Regions from separate parts of the Arenibaculum sp. genome, predicted to be linked through region 1. Evidence: riboswitches for the same ligand, from Rfam matches in the RefSeq annotation. Region 1 holds a riboswitch; the other holds the start of a gene.
The links. Region 1 has a riboswitch for cobalamin ahead of VGO20_RS19070 (CbtB domain-containing protein). Riboswitches for the same ligand answer to the same signal wherever they lie in the genome.

Region 1 (4,792 bases):
GACGACACCGGCGAGCTGCCGTACCTGCTGCTCGCCGCCGGCGATTCGGGTGCCGACTCGACCCGCCCGGCCGCGGCCGAGCTGGTGCCGGTTTTCGCGGCGGCGCTCGGCTCGGCCGAGCCCCTGCTGGTCAACGACGCCGCGATCGGCGGCCGGGCGCTGAGCCACCCTCCCATGGACCATCTGATGGCCCTTCGGCTGACCGGCGACGCGCGGCCGGGAATGCCGGTGGGCCTCCTGGTGCTGGCCAACCGCAGCGGCGGCTACGCGGGCTATGCGGGCAATGCGGGGACGGTGCCGCCGGCGGCGGCCCTCGATGCGGTCGGGCGCCTGATCGCCGCCTGCCGCAGCCGCGCCGCCGGCGCCCTGACCGAGGCGGAGACCGCCGCCGCGCTGACGCGGGCCGAACGGGCCGAACGGGCCAAGACCGCCTTCCTGTCGCGGATCAGCCGCGAGCTTCACGCGCCGCTGACCGCGGTCGTCGGCTTCGCCGACCTGATCGCGCAGGAGGCCGCGACGGCGAGCTGCCAGGACTTCGCCCGCGACATCAAGGAGGCCGGCGCGCTGATGCTCCGCTTCGTCTCCGACGTCGGCGAGGTGGCCCGCATCGAGAGCGGCGAGGTGCGGCTGCGGCCGGACTGGCACGACCCGATGGCGCTCGCGCGCGACGCGGCCGCGCAGACGGCGGAAGCCGCCGCCGCCGCGGGGGTCGATCTGAACCTCCTGGCTTGCGAGCAGGGGCCGCTGCCGCGGCTGTGGGCCGACGGCCGCCTGCTGCGCCAGGCGCTGCTGAACCTGCTCTCCAACGCGGTGCGCTTCACGCCGACCGGCGGCCGCGTCGACATCGTCCTGCGGCAGATCGCGGGGATGGACCCCGACGACCCCCAGCTCGAGATCGAGGTCACGGACACCGGCGTGGGCATCGCCCGCGACCGGATCGACCACCTGTTCGAGCCGTTCCTCCACCTCGGTACGCGCGGCGGCAGCGAAGGGACCGGGCTCGGCCTGGCGCTCGCCCGGTCCTTCGTGACGTTGAACGGCGGGACGCTGACGCTCGACAGCGACCCCGGCGCCGGCACGACGGCCCGCATCCTGCTGCCGTTCGGCAGCACCGTCGCGGTCGAGGCCTGAGACGCCCGGTCAGCCGAGCCGGCGGTACAGCCCTCCCGCGATGCAGCCCAGCGTCGCCCAGAACACCGCCTGGACCGCGATCGCCAGGGCAGCGAACTCGGCGGCCAGCTCGGGCGGGGCGCTGCCGCCCATCGCCTCGGGCGCCGGCGCGCCGACGACATGCGGCAGCAGGGCCGCCGCGAGGCCGAGCGGGACCCGGAAGCGGTTGCGTCCGAAGACGATCAGCCATAACCCGACCGCGGCGCCGCCCGCAGCGAACAGCCACCAGGCCTGCCGGTCGGCCAGTTCCGCGGCCATGGTCCCGGGCAGTTCCGGCGGCAGCCCGGCGGCCGGCGCCAGGGCGAAGACCGCGAAACCGGCGAGGCCCCACAGCAGTCCCTGGCGCTCGTCGACATGGCGGCCCGACAGGGCGAAGCCCGCGACCAGCAGCAGGGCGAACCCGACCGCGGTCACGACGTTCGCGAGCAGCGTCGACACCAGCCGGTCGACGTCGCTCCCCGACAAGGTCCCGTCCCCGTCATGGGCGTGATCGCCGTCATGGGCATGGCCGTGGACCTCGCCCGCGGATTCGTACACTTCCGCCGCGAGGATCAGCGGGGTCGTCGTGAACGCCTGGAGGGCCGTGATCAGGACGCCGGCGGCCAGCCCGGCGGCCAGCGCCGCCAGGAGCACGCGTCTCATCATGTCGCCGCCCTCAGTGGCAGGGGAAGGCGAACGCGTGGCGGGCGTCGTGCGCGACGTCGTGGAGGGTCGCCGACCCGGCGAAGCCGGCGCCGAAGATCAGGAAGGTCCCCAGCAGGATCGCGAGCACGGCCGGCGCGGCGGCTTCGGCGCGCGTGCCGGTCGAGGGGGCGGAAACTTTTGCATTCGAAGTCATGTCGATTTTCCTTCTGCCGTCACACCCGACGGGTTGGATCACACGGGCGATGGCAGGTTTCCTGGCTCGCGGGTCGTCGCCTCGTGGCCCGTACCTTCCCGACGGACGACGTCCGTCGGTGGCATCGGGCCGGCTCTCCGCTCACAGTTGCGGGGGCAGCCGCGGATTTGGTCCCTCGTCTTGGTCGACCGCACCGCGTTCCCTATTACCCCCCGGCGGCTTGGCCTCCGGGGGCACCATCGCCGCCGAGTGTGGCACCGCCGCCCTTCGCGCGCAAGAGTGGCCGCGCGCCTTCGCGCGCTCCGATGACCGCGCGCCTTCGCGCGCTCCGCTCTCAACGCTCGATGCCGGGGGCGAAGCCGTAGGTGCTGATGCCGCGCAGGTTCTCGTCGATCGCGAGGCGCTGGTTGAGCGGCGGGAACGCCCGCTGCCCGCAGTCCGGCCGCGGGCACAGCCGGCAGTTGACCCCGATCGGGGTCGCGGCCTCGACGTTGTCGAGGTCGACCCCGTCGGCATAGACGAGCTGGCCCGCATGGGCGACGTCGCAGCCGAGCGCCAGGGCGAACTGCTGGGGCGGGCTGCGGAAGCCGAACCCGGTCTTGGTGACGGTGCGCGCGATGCTGAACCAGGCCGTGCCGTCGGGCATGCGCGCGAGCTGGGTCCCGATCACGCCCGGCGTGCGGAAGGCGTCGTGGACGTTCCAGCGCGGGCAAGCACCGCCGAAGCGGGCGAAATGCAGGCCGCCCGGCGAGAAGCGCTTGGAGACGTTGCCGGCGTTGTCGACCCGGATAAGGAAAAACGGCACCCCCTTCGCCCCCGGCCGCTGCAAGGTGGTCAGCCGGTGGCACACCTGCTCGAAGCTGACGTCGAAGCGGCGCTCCAGGATCTCCAGGTCGTGGCGCAGTGCGCGCGCGGCCTCGAAGAACCGCTGGTAGGGCATCACGACCGCGCCGCCGAAATAGTTGGCGAGCCCGATCCGGGCGAGCCGCCTGCCCTCGTCGTTCGACAGCTTGGCCCGGCCGATGATCCGGTCGATCAGGTCGCGGTGCTGCAGCAGGGCCGTCATCACGGCGAGCTGGAACGTCCGGCCGGACCCGGACAGCATCTCCGACAGCAGGATGCGCCGGCTGTGCCGGTCGAAGCGGCGCAGGCTGTAGCCCATCACCTCCGAAGGCATCGTCCTCACCCGGACGTTCGCCTCGTGGCCGAGATAGTCGGTCAGCGCGCGCTGCAGGTCGCCGTTCTGGAGGTCGAGCCCGTCCAGCAGCGCCTCCGCCGCCTCCTCCAGTTCGGGGAAGTGGTTGCCCTCGGCGTGGAAGAAGTCCCCCACCTCCTCCACCGGGAAACCCGTCGTGGTCACGAGCTGGAGCTTGTCGCGGTCCGCCACCTTCTCGGCCAGGACCTGGATGTCCTCGCGCGTCTCGCGATAGGCCTGGTACAACGTGACCACCGCCTGCGCCAATGTCGGGTTGACCGAGGCGAGCTCGCGCAGGTCCTGGCGGCCCAGCTCCGAGGCGGCGAACAGCGGGTCGGCGAAGATCTCCTTGAGGCTCGCCAGCAGGCGCGTCTCCTCGTCCTCCGCGAAGGCCTGGAGATCGACGTCGAAGGTCTGGCCGAGCTTGAGGAGCAGCGGGACCGTGACCGGGCGCTGGTTGTGCTCGATCAGGTTCAGGTAGCTGGCCGAGATCCCCAGCATCTCCGCCATCTGCACCTGGGTCAGCCCGCTGTCCCGGCGCAGGCGGCGCACCTTGTGCCCGAGCATGGCCTTCTTGTCCACCGGACCCCGCCCGCCGAAGCTGTAATTGTCTCACCTCCAGATAATTTACAAAATTTACCGATTTACAACAAGCCCCCTTGGTCGCATTACCAAATTACCACTTTACAGTCATGACCTTGTTGTTCGTTGCGCGTTGAAGTCGTAGCTGTGAAGCGATGCTGCGGTGCACCCGCGGCGGACGGATATGAGTAGCGAAGGGAATTGGGGTCATGGCGAATTCAGGCTCGAATGACGGGAAGATCCACGCGGCGCGGTGGGAGGGTATCCGGCGCGACTACTCCCAGGACGAGGTGAAGCGCCTGTCGGGCTCGATCAGGATCGAGCACACGCTGGCCGAGCTCGGCGCGCGGCGCCTGTGGGAGCTGCTGCACGCCGAGCCCTACGTCAACACCCTGGGCGCCCTGACCGGCAACCAGGCGATGCAGGCGGTCAAGGCGGGCCTGAAGGCGATCTATCTCTCGGGCTGGCAGGTCGCGGCCGACGCCAACCTGGCCGGCAGCATGTATCCCGACCAGAGCCTCTATCCCGCCAACTCGGTCCCGGCGGTCGTCGAGCGGATCAACAACGCCCTCAAGCGCGCCGACGAGATCCACCACGCCGAGGGCAAGGACGACACGTACTGGTTCGCCCCGATCGTGGCCGACGCCGAGGCCGGCTTCGGCGGCCCGCTGAACGCGTTCGAGCTGATGAAGGCGATGATCCGGGCGGGTGCGGCCGGCGTCCATTTCGAGGACCAGCTCGCTTCTGAGAAGAAGTGCGGCCATCTCGGCGGCAAGGTGCTGGTCCCGACCCAGCAGTTCATCCGGACGCTCAACGCCGCGCGCCTCGGCGCCGACGTCTCCGGCACCTCGACCCTGCTGCTGGCCCGCACCGACGCCGAGAGCGCCCAGCTCATCACCAGCGACATCGACGAGCGCGACCACCGCTTCATCGACTTCGACCAGGGCCGCACAGGCGAGGGCTTCTACCGGCTGAAGAAGGGCATGGGGGTCGAGCACTGCATCGCC
Region 2 (4,792 bases), on a different contig from region 1:
CTTCACCAGCGGCAATATGCGCTCGATCCCCGGCGCTTCGGCAAGCAGGGGAATACAGCTCCTGCCGCAGGCGACGGTCAGACGTGCCCCGGGCACCGTCTCGGTCAGATGGGCGATCAGGCCGCTCGCGAGGATGAAATCGCCGATCCGGTCATTGCCGATGAAAAGAATTTTCAAGGAAAGGGTCCGAAAGACGTCTGCACGGTGGGTACCACTCCCGTATGCCCGCCCTGGCCGATGCTTTCAAGCCGGACGAGCGGGGCGAAAAAATTCTCGTCTCTCGTACGGAATCGCGCCCCTCGCCACCATATCCAGAACCGAACGAACCGATGAGCGGAAGCGCGACATGGAACCGACGGAAGTCCTCGACGACGGCTATGTGATCCTGGAGGACAGGGGTGTCCTCGCGGTCGACGGCCCGGACCGTAAAGCGTTCCTGCAGGGCTTGGTTTCCAACGATGTCCTGAAGGTGGGACCGGAACGCGCCGTGCATGCGGCGCTGCTGACGCCCCAAGGCAAGTATCTGCATGATTTCTTCATCCTCGAGCGTGGCGAGACGCTGCTGCTGGACTGCGAGGCCGCCCGGATCGAGGATCTGAAGCGGCGACTGCGCATGTACCGCCTGCGCTCGAAGGTCGCGGTCGAGGACCGCAGCGCCGATTGGATGGTCGCCGCCCTGATCGGCGACGGCGCGTTCGAGCGGCTCGGCGTCGCCAGGGAATGGGGAGCGGCGCGCGCACTGGCGGACGGGGTCGCCTTCGCCGACCCGCGGCTGCTTCAACTCGGCGTCCGCGCGGTGCTGCCGCATGCGACGGCCACCGATACGCTCACGACTGCCGGTCTGCGGCCGGTCGGCCGTGACGCCTACGAGGCTCTGCGCCTCGCCGAGGGCGTACCCGAAGGCAGCCGCGACCTAGTGGTCGAGAAGTCCATCTTGCTGGAGAGCAACTTCGACGCGCTCAACGGCATCGCCTGGGACAAGGGCTGCTACATCGGGCAGGAGCTGACGGCGCGAACGCGCTACCGCGGCCTGATCAAGAAACGGCTGCTGCCCGTTCGCGTCGAGGGACCGCTGCCCGAACCCGGAACGCCGGTGCTGCTCGACGGGCGCGAGGTCGGCGAGGTCCGCAGCGGGTTCGGCGACGCGGCGCTGGCGCTGCTGCGGCTGGAGGAGATCGCCAAGGCCGCCGAGCAAGGCATGCCGCTGACCGCCGGCGGCGCGACGCTCGTACCGCGCCGGCCGGACTGGCTCACGCCTTGAGAGCATCCGCGAGGCGGGCGGAGGCGGCGGCGTCGGGCGGCAGGCCGAAGCGCAGCCAGCGCGGATGCGCGTCGAAGGCACGCGCCAGGATGCCGCGCCGACCGAGCGCCTCGAACAGCGCGCCGGCCCGATCGGTTTCCACGAGCCGGTAGAGGTCCGTGCCGCCGAGCACGGACAGGCCATGGGCGGCCAGCAATGCGTCGAGTTGGGCGGACGCCTCCGACAGCCGCTCGCGGGTGGTTCGCGCCCAGGCCTCGTCGCCGAGGGCCAGGCGGCCGATCTCGATCGCCGGGCCGGAAACCGCCCAGGGGCCGAGGTCGGCTTCCAACCGGCGCAACAGCCCGGTGGCCCCCAACGCGAAGCCGAGCCGCAGCCCGGCCAACCCGTAGAACTTCCCGAACGAACGCAAAACGCACAAGCCGTCCATGCCGGCAGCCCCCGCGACGCTGACTTCCGGCGTCACCTCCGCGAAAGCCTCGTCGACGACCAGCAGCCCGCCCCGGCGCGCCATGATCGCCGCGAACGCGACCAGGTCACCGGCCGGCAGGCGTCTTCCGTCGGGGTTGTTCGGGTTGGTCGCGACGACCACGTCGAAGCCGCCCTCCGGGAGCGTCGGGACGACCTCGACCTCGTGCCCGGCGAGACGCCAGCAGCGTGCATGCTCCGCATAGGTCGGGCCGAGCACGGCCACGCGGCACCGATCCCTGTGGAAGGGTAGCCGCTGGATCAGCGCCTGCGATCCCGGCGCCGCGAGAACGACGGCAGAATCCGGAGCGCCGTAGGCCCGGGTGGCGGCCCGCAGCAGAGTATCCATCGAATCGCGGCCGGGCAGCCGCACCCAGGCGTCGGCAGCCAATGCGGGAACCGCATAGGGCCAGGGATTGATCCCCGTCGAGAGATCGATCCATCCGCCGGCCGGGGTCCCGAAGCGGTCGGCTGCCTCGGCGAGCCCGCCGCCATGGTCGCGCACTTTCTCGCTAGAGCGAAACGTGGAGAGTGTGGACGTCGGGGTTGTTTCCATGCGACCTTGTCGACGCAACTGAAGCGGCACGGTTCCGCGCGGGCCGCAAGGCTCCGCGGTGAAAAGGGAACACGGTACGGCACGGCTGTAAAGCATCCGGCCAATCCCGTGGCTGCCCCCGCAACTGTGTGTGGTGAGTCGCTGCCGATCCTATGTCACTGGCCGGTCCGCCGGCTGGGAAGGCGGGCAGCCGACGGCGATCCACGAGCCAGGAGACCTGCCTGCCGTTCGTTGTCTGAAACCCGGGCGGGGTGCACCGGGGGAGGAACTCGTGGACCGGCGGTCGTGCGTCGCCGGGGCGCCGTCACAGGCGCCGTCCCAATGTCTCCTTCCGCCGGCCCGGCCGCACTGACGAGGAGGAGACGGGAATGTCCGAGAAGCTCGGGGTCATGATCTGCGGCCACGGCAGCCGCGACCAGGGCGCGGTGGACGAGTTCGCCGCCGTCGCGCAGCTTCTGCGTGACCGGCTGCCTTTCGATGCGGTCGAGTACGGCTACCTGGAGTTCGCCCGCCCCATCATCCGCGAAGGGCTGGACCGGCTGCGCGCCCGGGGCGTCACCCGCGTGCTGGCGGTGCCCGGCATGCTGTTCGCGGCCGGCCACGCCAAGAACGACATCCCTTCCGTGCTCAACACCTACATGGCCGAGCATCCGGAGATGACGATCCAGTACGGGCGCGAGCTCGCGATCGACCTCAAGATGCTGCAGGCGGCCGGCGCGCGCGTCGGCGAGGCGCTGGCGCGCGCCGGCGACCATGTGCCCAGGCACGAGACGCTGCTGGTCGTGGTCGGGCGCGGCTCGTCCGACCCGGACGCCAACTCCAACGTCGCCAAGGTCACCCGCATGCTGTGGGAGGGCATGGGCTTCGGCTGGGCCGAGACCGCCTATTCCGGGGTCACCTTCCCGCTGGTCGAGCCGGCGCTGGAGCACGTGGCCCGACTCGGCTACCGGCGGGTCGTCGTGTTCCCCTATTTCCTGTTCACGGGCATCCTGGTACGCCGCATCTACGACCACGCCGACATCGTCGCGGCCCGGCATCCGGAAATCGAGTTCGTCAAGGCCCCGTACCTGAACGACCACCCCCTCGTGCTGGAGACCTTCGAGGAGCGCATCCGCGAGATCCTGGAAGGCACGGGGAACATGAACTGCCAGATGTGCAAGTACCGGGCGCAGGTCCTGGGCTTCGAGGCCGAGGTGGGGCTGGCGCAGGAGAGCCACCACCACCACGTCGAGGGCATCGGCGCCGGTGACGGGCATTCGCACGACCACCACCACGAACACGACCATCATCATCACGACCACGACCACGACCACCATCACCGCCATCATTCTCACGACCACGGGCACCACCATCACCCGTACCCCCATGCCGACCACCCGCACGGGCCGGTCAGCCTGAAGCGGATCGAGGGGGCCGGCGGCGCGTGATGGAGTATCTGCGCGACCCCGCGGAGATCTATCGGCGGTCCTTCGCCACCATCGAGGCGGAGGCGGATCTGGGCCGGTTCGCGCCCGGGATCGCCGGCCTCGCGCGCCGGCTGATCCATGCCTGCGGCATGGTCGACCTGGCCGACGACATCGCCTTCTCGCCAGACGTCGCGGCGCGGGGCCGCGAGGCGCTTCTGCGGGGCGCGCCGGTCATCGTGGACGCGCGGATGGTCGGCGCCGGGATCATGACGCGGCACCTCACCGCGGGCTCGGAGATCGTGTGCACGCTCGACGACCCGGCGGTGCCGGGGCTCGCGGGCGAGCTGGGGACGACGCGCTCGGCCGCCGCGGTCGAGCTGTGGATGCCGCGCCTCGAAGGCGCCGTGGTCGCGATCGGCAACGCGCCGACGGCGCTGTTCCACCTGCTGGAACTGCTGGACCGGGGCGCGCCGCGCCCGGCGGCCCTGCTCGCCTTCCCGGTCGGCTTCGTCGGTGCGGCCGAGTCCAAGGAAGCGCTGGCCGCCGATGCCCGCGGCGTGCCCTTCGCGACGGTGCGCGGGCGGCGCGGCGGCAGCGCGATGGCGGCGGCGGCGGTCAACGCGCTGCTTCTGGAGGGCCGGGAATGACGGCCTGGCTCGCCGTCGTCGGCATCGGCGAGGACGGGCTCGGCGGCCTGTCGGAAGCGGCCAGGCGCCTGGTAGAGGGATCGGAAGTGCTGATCGGCGGCGAGCGCCACCTCGCCATGGTGCCGGACGGCCCCGCCCGGCGGGAACGCCTCGCCTGGCCGTCGCCGCTGTCGGCGCTGGTGGAACGCATCGTCGAGCGGCGCGGACGACGGGTCTGCGTGCTCGCGAGCGGCGATCCGATGTGCTACGGCGTCGGCGTCACGCTGGCCCGCCGGGTGTCGTTCGAGGAGATGACGATCCTGCCGGCACCGGGCGCCTTCGCGCTCGCCTGCGCCCGGCTCGGCTGGCCGCGGGCGGAGATCGACACGCTGACCCTGCACGGGCGGCCGATCGAGCTGCTGCACGCCCATGTCCAGCCGGGCGCGCGGCTGCTGGTGCTGAGCGCCGACCGCACCAC

Region 2: another riboswitch for cobalamin. It lies ahead of VGO20_RS28420 (sirohydrochlorin chelatase); the one in region 1 lies ahead of VGO20_RS19070 (CbtB domain-containing protein).

Annotation. Positions count from the first base shown of each region.
Region 1 covers NZ_DASYHS010000193.1:20,088-24,879, forward strand. The annotation lists gene VGO20_RS19060 (sensor histidine kinase) at 1-1,131, shown strand, start outside; gene VGO20_RS19065 (CbtA family protein) at 1,141-1,815, opposite strand; gene VGO20_RS19070 (CbtB domain-containing protein) at 1,826-2,008, opposite strand; cobalamin riboswitch at 2,043-2,264, opposite strand; gene VGO20_RS19075 (helix-turn-helix domain-containing protein) at 2,343-3,785, opposite strand; gene aceA (isocitrate lyase) at 3,995-4,792, shown strand, end outside.
Region 2 covers NZ_DASYHS010000299.1:19,754-24,545, reverse strand. The annotation lists gene VGO20_RS28435 (glycosyltransferase family 9 protein) at 1-177, opposite strand, end outside; gene ygfZ (CAF17-like 4Fe-4S cluster assembly/insertion protein YgfZ) at 347-1,261, shown strand; gene cobD (threonine-phosphate decarboxylase CobD) at 1,251-2,231, opposite strand; cobalamin riboswitch at 2,294-2,521, shown strand; gene VGO20_RS28420 (sirohydrochlorin chelatase) at 2,651-3,709, shown strand; gene VGO20_RS28415 (precorrin-8X methylmutase) at 3,709-4,335, shown strand; gene cbiE (precorrin-6y C5,15-methyltransferase (decarboxylating) subunit CbiE) at 4,332-4,792, shown strand, end outside.